2 regions of the Limnohabitans sp. 103DPR2 genome follow, and region 1 is predicted to be linked to the other one. Evidence: riboswitches for the same ligand, from Rfam matches in the RefSeq annotation. Region 1 holds a riboswitch; the other holds the start of a gene.

Region 1 (5,119 bases):
CAATGCCAACAAGGCATCCAATTTGCCGCGCATGACTTGCTTGAAGTTTTCTTCGGCAGGACTTTCATCGATCATGCGGCGTTGGTTCACCACATCTTGCAAACCATACGCCATCCAGGCATCTGCACGCAAACCGTCGCGCCCTGCACGGCCTGTTTCTTGGTAATAGCCTTCGATGTTTTTGGGCATGTCCAGATGCGCCACAAATCGAACATCCGGTTTGTCGATGCCCATGCCAAATGCAATGGTGGCCACCATGACAACACCTTCGTCGCGCAAAAAACGGTCTTGGTGTTTTTGCCTCAGGGCCGCGTCTAGGCCGGCGTGATACGGCAGGGCATCGATGCCGGTTTGGGCCAACATCTCGGCCACTTCTTCAACCCGTTTGCGTGACTGGCAATACACAATGCCAGCCTCACCTTCGTGCTCGCGCTCGATGAATCGCAGCAGTTGGGTAGACGCATCTTTTTTCTCGACGATGGTGTAGCGAATGTTGGGGCGATCGAAGCTGCTGATGAAGAGTTGGGCTTCTTCAAGTTGCAGTCTTTCAATGATGTCTGCACGTGTGAGGGCGTCGGCCGTGGCCGTTAAGGCAACCCGCGGTACACCTGGAAAACGTTCATGCAAGACCGTAAGGCTGCGGTACTCTGGGCGGAAATCGTGGCCCCATTGGCTGACGCAATGCGCTTCGTCAATGGCAAACAAACTGAGAAGGCCTTGGGCATACAGCGAATCGAGTTGTGCCAAAAAGCGGGGTGTGTTGATGCGCTCTGGGGCAGCATACAAAAGCGTGATGTCGCCTTTGCGCAAGCGTTGTTCGATGACACTGGTTTCGTCTGGGCTGAGCGTGGAGTTTAAAAATGCGGCACTGACACCCGCCTCATGCAATGCGCCCACTTGATCGTGCATGAGCGCAATGAGCGGCGACACCACAATGGCGATGCCCAAGCCAGCTTGCTGCCTGGCAATGGCGGGAATTTGGTAACACAAACTTTTGCCGCCGCCAGTTGGCATGAGAACCAAGGCATCGTGTCCGCCGGTGACATGCGAGATGATGTCTTGCTGGGGGCCTCTGAACGACTCGTAGCCAAACACCTCACTGAGAATGCGCAGGATGTTGCTAGAGGGCGTGGATAAAACAGAGCTTGTCACAGCGGGTATTGTCCACCATGTGATTGCCTGGATTTTGTAGACGGTTGACGCCGCCTTGCATTCTTAAGTCAATGCAAGATTCGCGGCGTTAAGAATTGCGGTTCAGGTGGTCTTGAACTGCGTGGCTTTGATCACATTGGTCCAACGGACCACTTCGTCGGCAATGAATTTTTCGGGGTCTGCCAAAGTGAAGGGGTCAGCGCCGGCTTTTTCAAGGTCCAGCAAAAAAGCGGGGTCGTTGCGCACCTTGTTGTGCGTGGCGCGCAAAAAGTCCATCACCTCGCGCGGCACGCCGGCGGGTGTGAACACCGCATTGAAAACTTGCACGCGCATGTCTGGAATACCCGCCTCAACCGATGTTGGAATATCAGGTGCCGCTTTAAGGCGTGCATCGCTGTTGACGCTCAAAATGCGTGCACGACCTGCACGGTGCTGCGTCAGTACAGCGGAGGACATGATGGGCGTGATCATGGGGACATGGCCTGCCACCAAATCTTGCATGGCGGGACCGCCGCCTTTGTAGGGTACATGCTGCACATTGAGCTTGCCGCCTTGCAGTTTGAACAGTTCACCTGTGAGGTTGGTGATGGTGCCTGGGCCGGCTGAGCCATAGGCGTACTTGCCGGGGCTGGCCTTGATCAAATTCACCAACTCTTTGAGATTGTTGGCCGGCACGCTGGGGTTGACCACGATGCAGGTGGGATTGATGCTGACCATGCCAACCAAATTGAAGTCTTTGATCGCGTCGTAGGTGGCCGTGCCAGAAGCCAGAGGATTGATGATTTGAGTGGAAGAAGTGCCCAGCAAGAGGGTGTAACCATCGGCCTTGGCTCTGGAGGCTTCTGCCGCGCCAATGGCCCCGCCAGCGCCCGCTTTGTTGTCGACAATGAAATTGGCGCCGGTATGCGCAATGGCAAATTTGACCCATAAGCGGCCAATGATGTCGCCATCGCCACCCGGGGCGAAAGGCACAATGACCTTAATAGGGCGATCGGGAAATTTGGCTTGGGAGAAGGCGGCGGAGGGTGTTAAACCAGAGAGCAGGGCGCTGCCACTCAAGGCCAAAAATTGACGTTTTTTCATGTGCTCAATATAGAGAGATTGGCAACAAGCTTCAATTGGGGGTGGGCCTGACTGTGACGAATTCTCATGAGTCAGTTTGTTTTTCTACAATAGGGGGATGAAAGCCTTGAATTACACCCGCGCGAAAGCCCTGCCAGAGATTCTGGAAAAACGCATTGCCATTTTGGACGGCGCCATGGGCACCATGATTCAGCGCTTCAAATTGAGCGAGGCCGATTACCGTGGTGAGCGCTTCAAAGACTTTGCTAAAGACGTGAAGGGCAACAACGAATTGCTGAGCCTCACACGTCCCGATGTGATTCGCGACATTCACGAAGGCTATCTGGCCGCTGGCGCAGACATGATCGAAACCAATACGTTTGGTGCGACGACCATTGCGCAAGAAGACTACAACATGGCCGACTTGGCCATCGAAATGAACCGGGCCTCTGCGGCCTTGGCCCGTGCAGCATGCGACAAGTTTTCAACACCAGAGAAACCACGCTTTGCCGTTGGCGCTTTGGGCCCCACCCCCAAAACAGCCAGCATCAGTCCTGATGTAAACGATCCTGGCGCACGCAACGTGGACTTTGAAACTTTGCGCAAAGCCTATTACGAGCAAACCCAGGCCTTGGTAGAAGGCGGCGTGGATGTGTTGTTGGTGGAAACCATCTTTGACACCTTGAATGCCAAAGCTGCCTTGTTTGCCATTGAGGAATATTTTGAAGCCAGTGGCGAACGCTTGCCCCTCATCATCAGCGGCACCGTGACCGACGCCTCGGGTCGCATTTTGAGTGGTCAAACCGTCACTGCCTTTTGGCACAGTGTGCGCCATGCGCGCCCCTTGGCCATTGGTTTGAATTGCGCATTGGGCGCGACCTTGATGCGCCCGTATGTCCAAGAGTTGGCCAAAGTGGCAGACGACACCTTCATCAGTTGCTACCCCAACGCGGGCTTGCCCAACCCCATGAGTGAGACCGGCTTTGATGAAACGCCCGAGGTTACCAGCCGTTTGCTGCATGAATTTGCAGCGGAAGGTTTGGTCAACATTGTGGGCGGCTGTTGCGGCACCACGCCAGATCACATCGGTGCTATTCAAAAGGCCGTGGGCCCCTTGGCACCCAGAGGCTTGCACACGGCGGCGTTTTACAAAGAGGCGGCCTGATCGTCCCGTTTAGCCAGTTAAAATAAGCCATCTCCAAGGAGCGTTGCAGCTCGCCGCCCATCAAGGTTGCGAGTCAGGCTTGGAGTTCAATCTGGGGCATGCCCCATTCTTATTGCAAACCACGCTCACCTGCGATCCAAGAGGTGAGTTGTGTCTTCAGTTGCTGTTCCCCCGTTAAAACTGTCTGGCTTAGAGCCGGTTCAAATCGGCACGGGTACTCTTTTCGTGAACATTGGTGAGCGCACCAACGTCACAGGCTCTAAAGCCTTCGCCCGCATGATTTTGAACGGCGAATACGAACAAGCTTTGGCCGTGGCCCGTCAGCAGGTCGAAAACGGCGCACAAATCATTGACATCAACATGGACGAAGCCATGTTGGACAGCCAAGCGGCCATGGTTCGTTTCTTGAACCTCATTGCCTCCGAGCCCGACATTGCCCGCGTGCCCATCATGATCGACTCCTCCAAGTGGAGCGTGATTGAAGCCGGCCTGCGTTGCATTCAAGGCAAAGGCATCGTCAACTCCATCAGCATGAAAGAAGGCGTCGATGCCTTCAAACAACAAGCGCATTTGATCAAGCGCTATGGTGCTGCCGCGGTGGTGATGGCGTTTGATGAAAAAGGCCAGGCCGACACCTACCAACGCAAAATAGAAATTTGCGAACGCGCCTATCGCGTGTTGGTCGATGAGGTGGACTTTCCACCCGAAGACATTATTTTTGATCCGAACATTTTTGCCATTGCCACCGGCATTGAAGAGCACAACAACTACGCGGTCGATTTCATTGAGGCCACGCGCTGGATCAAACAAAATTTGCCAGGCGCCAAAGTGTCGGGCGGTGTGTCCAATGTGTCCTTCAGCTTCCGCGGCAACGACCCTGTGCGCGAAGCCATTCACACGGTGTTTTTGTACCACGCCATTCAAGCAGGCATGGACATGGGCATTGTCAATGCCGGCATGGTGGGCGTGTACGACGAACTCGAATCCGACTTGCGTGAGCGCGTAGAAGACGTGGTCTTGAACCGCCGCCCCGATGCGGGCGAGCGTTTGGTGGAAGTGGCAGAAAACGCCAAAGGCGCGGCCAAGGACGATTCCCAAAAGCTCGCTTGGCGCGGCACACCCGATGCGCCCGTATCTGTATCGGCACGCTTGTCACACGCCTTGGTCCACGGCATCACCGACTTCATCACAGAAGATACCGAAGAAGCCTACCAAGAAATTTTGGCCAAAAACGGAAGGCCCTTGCACGTGATTGAAGGCCCGCTCATGGATGGCATGAACGTGGTGGGCGATTTGTTTGGTCAAGGCAAGATGTTTTTGCCGCAAGTGGTCAAGTCTGCGCGGGTGATGAAGCAAGCCGTGGCGCACTTGGTCCCTTACATCGAAGAAGAAAAGCGCCAGCAAGAAGCCGCAGGTCAAGACGTCAAATCCAAAGGCAAGATTGTGATTGCCACCGTCAAAGGCGACGTGCACGACATTGGCAAGAACATCGTGACCGTGGTGCTTCAGTGCAACAACTTTGACGTGGTCAACATGGGCGTGATGGTGCCTTGTCACGAAATTTTGGCCAAGGCCAAAGAAGAGAACGCTGACATCATTGGCTTGTCCGGTCTCATCACCCCCAGCTTGGAAGAGATGCAGTACGTGGCCAGCGAGATGCAAAAGGACGCGCATTTCCGTTTGCGCAAAATGCCTTTGCTGATTGGTGGCGCCACCACAAGTCGTGTCCATACTGCCGTC
Region 2 (5,119 bases), 410 kb from region 1:
GTAATGAAACGCACCACCCATGCCGTAACCACTGGGCAAATCGCCGCGCAAAGCCACCAAGCGCTTCACGCCCATGGCTTTCAAGGTGGCCAGTTCTTTGCGAACAGATTCTTCACTGGCGCCAATGCAAGAGAAGTGCGACGCAGCGGCCACGCCTTCTTTCAAAATCTCGCCCACGGTGCCAAAGGTGCCTTCTTGCGTTGAGCCGCCTGCACCGTAGGTTACTGAACAAAACTCAGGTGCTTGCGTGTAAAGCTGTTGACGCACAGCGCGCAGCTTTTCGGCACCTTCCGGTGTTTTAGGTGGAAAAAATTCAAAGCTAACGGGTAATTTTTTCATACGTCACTCAGGCAGTTAATTGCCTCTAAGCAGGCTTAGTGGCCTGCACAAAAAACTCACGATTGCCATCGCCACCTTCAATGGCGCTGTCGTACCAACCGGTCACTTTCAAACCCAACTCTTTGAGCGAGGTTCGAATGCGTTTTTCAATCACGGGGTACATGGCGGGGTCTTTGACCAAACCGTTCTTGCCAATGTTCTCGGGCTGCAATTCAAACTGAGGCTTCACCAACATCAAGAGCGTGCCGCCCGGTTTCAAAAACGGCACCACCCCAGGCAGCACCAGCGTCAAGGAGATAAAGGACACATCGCCCACCATCACATCAAAGCCAGCCTCGGCATCAGGAATGCGCTCATCATCGGGCATCAACTCGCGGGCGTTCACACCTTCAATGCAAATGACGCGCGCATCTTCTCGCACACGCGGATGCACTTGGCCATGGCCCACATCGATACCCACCACTTCGGCAGCACCGTTCAGTAGCAAGCACTCGGTAAAACCACCGGTGCTCTGACCCACATCCATACAACGCAGGCCTGAAACAGAAACGCCACTGTCACGCAGTGCACCTTCCAGTTTCAAACCACCGCGAGAAACGTACTTGGATTCGGAATCGTCCAGCAACACAATTTCTGCATCGCTGGGCACTTCGTCTTTGTTCTTATTGATCTTGCGCCATTCCACCGAAGACTTCACAGCCTCTACCACGGCCGTTGGCAAAGCGCCCGGTGGCGTGCGCCACTGAACACCTGCCGCAATCAGCCGCTGGGCCTGTGAACGAGACGCGGCCAGGCCGCGCTCTACTAACAATTGGTCAATGCGCAAAACAATCCGATCAATAACGGTAAGTGTCTGGCTTGTAAGGGCCGTTTTTAGACACACCAATGTAGGCCGCTTGTGAGTCAGACAACTCAGTCAACATCGCGCCCACCTTCATCAGGTGCAAACGCGCAACCTTCTCGTCCAAGTGCTTAGGCAACACATAGACCTTGCCGTTTTCATACGCTTCTGGGCGTGTGAACAATTCAATTTGCGCAATGGTTTGGTTGGCAAAGGAAGAGCTCATCACAAAGCTGGGGTGACCTGTACCGCAACCCAAGTTCACCAAGCGGCCTTTGGCCAGCATGATGATTTTCTTGCCATCGGGGAACACAATGTGGTCAACCTGGGGCTTGATCTCTTCCCATGTGTATTTCTCAACAGAGGCAATGTCGATCTCGTTGTCGAAGTGACCAATGTTGCAAACAATGGCTTCGTCTTTCATGGCCAACATGTGGTCATGCGTAATGACGTGCTTGTTGCCGGTGGCTGTTACGAAGATGTCTGCTTTGTCGGCAGCGTAATCCATCGTCACAACTTTGTAGCCTTCCATGGCGGCTTGCAATGCGTTGATGGGGTCAATCTCAGTCACCCAAACTTGCGCGCTCAGTGCGCGCAAAGCTTGTGCACTGCCCTTGCCCACGTCGCCGTAACCGGCCACCACAGCCACTTTGCCGGCAATCATCACGTCAGTGGCGCGCTTGATGCCGTCCACCAAAGATTCGCGGCAACCGTACAAGTTGTCAAACTTGGACTTGGTCACAGAGTCGTTCACGTTGATGGCGCGGAACATCAGTTCGCCCTTGGCGCTCATCTCGTTCAAGCGGTGCACGCCAGTGGTTGTTTCTTCGGTCACGCCAATGATTTGGGCAGACTTACGGCTGTACCAAGTGCTGTCTTCGGCCAACTTGGCTTTGATGGCGGCAAACAGGCAGGTCTCTTCTTCTGATCCTGGGTTGTTCAAAATGGATGCGTCTTTTTCTGCGCGCTTGCCCAAGTGCATCAGGAGCGTGGCGTCACCGCCGTCGTCCAAAATCATGTTGGGGCCTTCGCCTTCAGTGCCCTTGGCGCCGAAGTCAAAAATGCGGTGGGTGTAATCCCAGTACTCAGTGAGATTCTCGCCCTTCACCGCAAACACAGGCGTGCCGTTGGCGGCAATGGCTGCGGCGGCGTGGTCTTGCGTGGAGTAAATGTTGCAAGAAGCCCAACGCACTTGAGCGCCCAAAGCTTGCAGGGTTTCAATCAGCACCGCTGTTTGAATGGTCATGTGCAATGAGCCAGTCACGCGGGCACCTTTGAGGGGCTGGGCGGCGGCAAATTCTTTGCGGATGGCCATCAAACCGGGCATTTCGGTCTCGGCAATTTTGATCTCTTTGCGTCCCCAGTCGGCCAAGCCGATGTCGGCAATGGCGCAATCGGCGTTAACAGCGGTGTTTAAACGTGCGTTCATAGTGTGCTCCAAATTAAAGTTTGAAACCACTTCTCAGAGGGATGCCCAGAGGTAAATCCCGTTGAACTCAGTTGAAAAATAGAGCTCATCCCGCAGAAAAGTGGATGAGCGTCGTTGCAAAGTAGGGTTCCGAGCCTCACGTCCTCGCCATGTCTGTCAACAGAATGGGGGCCGCTGCAACGCTCCTCGGAATGGGACAAATTATACTAGCGGCATCTCTGGATTCAAAGCCAGACACCCAAATTCCCCTGGAGCTACATTGACTTACGCCCAAGAAACCCGGCGCCGCCGGACGTTCGCCATCATTTCTCACCCTGACGCGGGTAAAACCACGCTCACCGAAAAGCTCTTGCTGTTCTCGGGTGCCATTCAAATTGCCGGCTCGGTCAAGGCCCGTAAGGCTTCGCGCCACGCCACCTCCGACTGGATGGAAATTGAAAAGCAGCGTGGCATTTCGGTGGCTTCATCGGTCATGCAGATGCTGTACCGCGACCATGTGATCAACCTGCTGGACACCCCCGGCCACAAAGACTTCAGCGAAGACACCTATCGCGTGCTCACCGCCGTGGACTCCGCCCTCATGGTGATTGACGCGGCCAACGGTGTGGAAGCCCAAACCAGAAGGCTGATTGAAGTGTGCCGCCAGCGCGATACGCCCATCATCACCTTCGTGAACAAGATGGACCGCGAAGTGCGCGACCCATTGGACATCTTGGACGAAGTCGAGCGCGAACTGGGCATGCCCTGCGTGCCCATGACTTGGCCTGTGGGCCAGGGCAAATCCTTTGGTGGCATCATCAACTTGCGCACTCAAGCCATGACCGTGTTTGAGTCGGGCAGCGAGCGTTTGCCGCAAGACTTCGAAGCCATGCCGCTGTCAGAAGAAGCTGCATTGCACGCACGCTTTGGCAATGAATTTGCCACCGCACTCGAAAGCATGGAGTTGGCCACCGGCGCCTCACCTGCCTTCGACCGCGAAGCCTTCTTGGCCGGCAAACAAACCCCCGTCTTCTTCGGCTCCGGTGTGAACAACTTCGGTGTGATGGAAGTGCTAGACGCTTTGGTCGACTTGGCCCCCTCACCCAAGCCCCGCACCAGCTCACTCATTGTCAACAAGCAACCGGTCATCAAAGAAGTGCAGCCCGAAGACGCCGCCTTTGCTGGCGTGGTGTTCAAGGTGCAGGCCAACATGGACCCCTCGCACCGCGACCGCATTGCGTTTGTGCGCATGGCCTCGGGCAAGTACACCCCCGGCATGAAACTCAAAGTGCAACGCACCGGCAAAGAACTGCGTCCTACCAGCGTGGTGACCTTCTTGAGCCAACGCCGCGAAGCAGTAGACGAAGCTTATGCTGGCGACATCATCGGCTTCACGACCCACGGCGGTGTGCAGTTGGGCGACACCATCACCGATGGTGCCAACTTGCTGTTCACGGGCCTGCCTTTCTTCGCGCCTGAACTGTTCATGACAGTCATCTTGAAGAACCCTCTGCGAACCAAACAACTGCAAGCTGGCCTGGACCAGCTGGGCGAAGAAGGTGCCATTCAGGTTTTCAAACCCGAAGTGGGCGGCCCTATGTTGCTGGGCGCAGTGGGCCAGTTGCAATTTGAGGTGGTACAGCACCGCTTGAAGGCTGAATACGATTGCGATGTTCGATTGGAAGGCTGCCAATACACCGGTGCGCGTTGGATTACAGCCGATACGCCCGCGGAACTGCGCGAGTTCTTAAACGCGTATCCACAGCGCATGGCCTTGGATGCGGCCGATACCTTGGCTTACCTTTGCACCTCGCCTTACGACGTGCGTTTGGCGCAAGAGCGTTTCCCGAAGATTCACTTTCATCCGCTGCGTGAGCATGCGGGATTGGCTTTGGGATCTGCGGGCTAATGAAACCCCTGTCGGCATGGCCCCAAAGCGCCCGCGCCAACATCGTGGGCGTCTTCACCGACATTGACGACACCCTCACCACCGAAGGCGCCATCACAGGCGATGCGCTTCAGGCCCTGCACGATTTAAAAGCCGCGGGCCTCATGGTCATTCCCATCACCGGCAGACCTGTCGGTTGGAGCATCCCCTTCGCATCCACCTGGCCCGTGAACGCCATGGTGGCCGAAAACGGTGCCGTGGCCTTGCTTCACAACCCGCAAACAAAACAAGTCCATAAAATCTACCAACAAGACTTGACCACCCGCACACGAAACTTCCAAGAAATGCAGCGCATTGCCAAACGCGTGTTGCAAGAAATTCCTGGCACCGTGATGGCCCAAGATTCACCCGGCCGCGAAACCGACATTGCGTTTGACCACAGCGAGTTTCATCACCTGTCTCAAGAACAAATTCAGCAAGTTTTAAAACTGCTGAAAGAAGAAGGCATGACCGCCACCGTTAGCAGCATCCACATCAATGCGTGGTTTGGAGATCACAACAAATGGCATGGCGCGCAGTGGATTCTGAAAGAACTCACAGGCAGAGACCTCACAAAGGAACTTGACCAATGGATCTATGTGGG

Evidence for each region. A riboswitch is a leader RNA that binds a small molecule or an ion and turns the genes downstream of it on or off. The one in region 1 is predicted to bind S-adenosylhomocysteine.
Region 2: it holds a riboswitch for S-adenosylhomocysteine, as region 1 does, so the genes downstream of both, ahcY (adenosylhomocysteinase) here and metH (methionine synthase) in region 1, are expected to answer to the same signal.

Annotation. Positions count from the first base shown of each region.
Region 1 covers NZ_CP011834.1:368,697-373,815, forward strand. The annotation lists gene recQ (DNA helicase RecQ) at 1-1,152, opposite strand, end outside; gene L103DPR2_RS01635 (Bug family tripartite tricarboxylate transporter substrate binding protein) at 1,255-2,235, opposite strand; gene L103DPR2_RS01640 (homocysteine S-methyltransferase family protein) at 2,333-3,379, shown strand; S-adenosyl-L-homocysteine riboswitch at 3,409-3,513, shown strand; gene metH (methionine synthase) at 3,530-5,119, shown strand, end outside.
Region 2 covers NZ_CP011834.1:2,906,494-2,911,612, forward strand. The annotation lists gene metF (methylenetetrahydrofolate reductase [NAD(P)H]) at 1-339, opposite strand, end outside; gene L103DPR2_RS14050 (TlyA family RNA methyltransferase) at 365-1,165, opposite strand; gene ahcY (adenosylhomocysteinase) at 1,176-2,609, opposite strand; S-adenosyl-L-homocysteine riboswitch at 2,709-2,803, opposite strand; gene L103DPR2_RS14060 (peptide chain release factor 3) at 2,869-4,497, shown strand; gene L103DPR2_RS14065 (HAD-IIB family hydrolase) at 4,497-5,119, shown strand, end outside.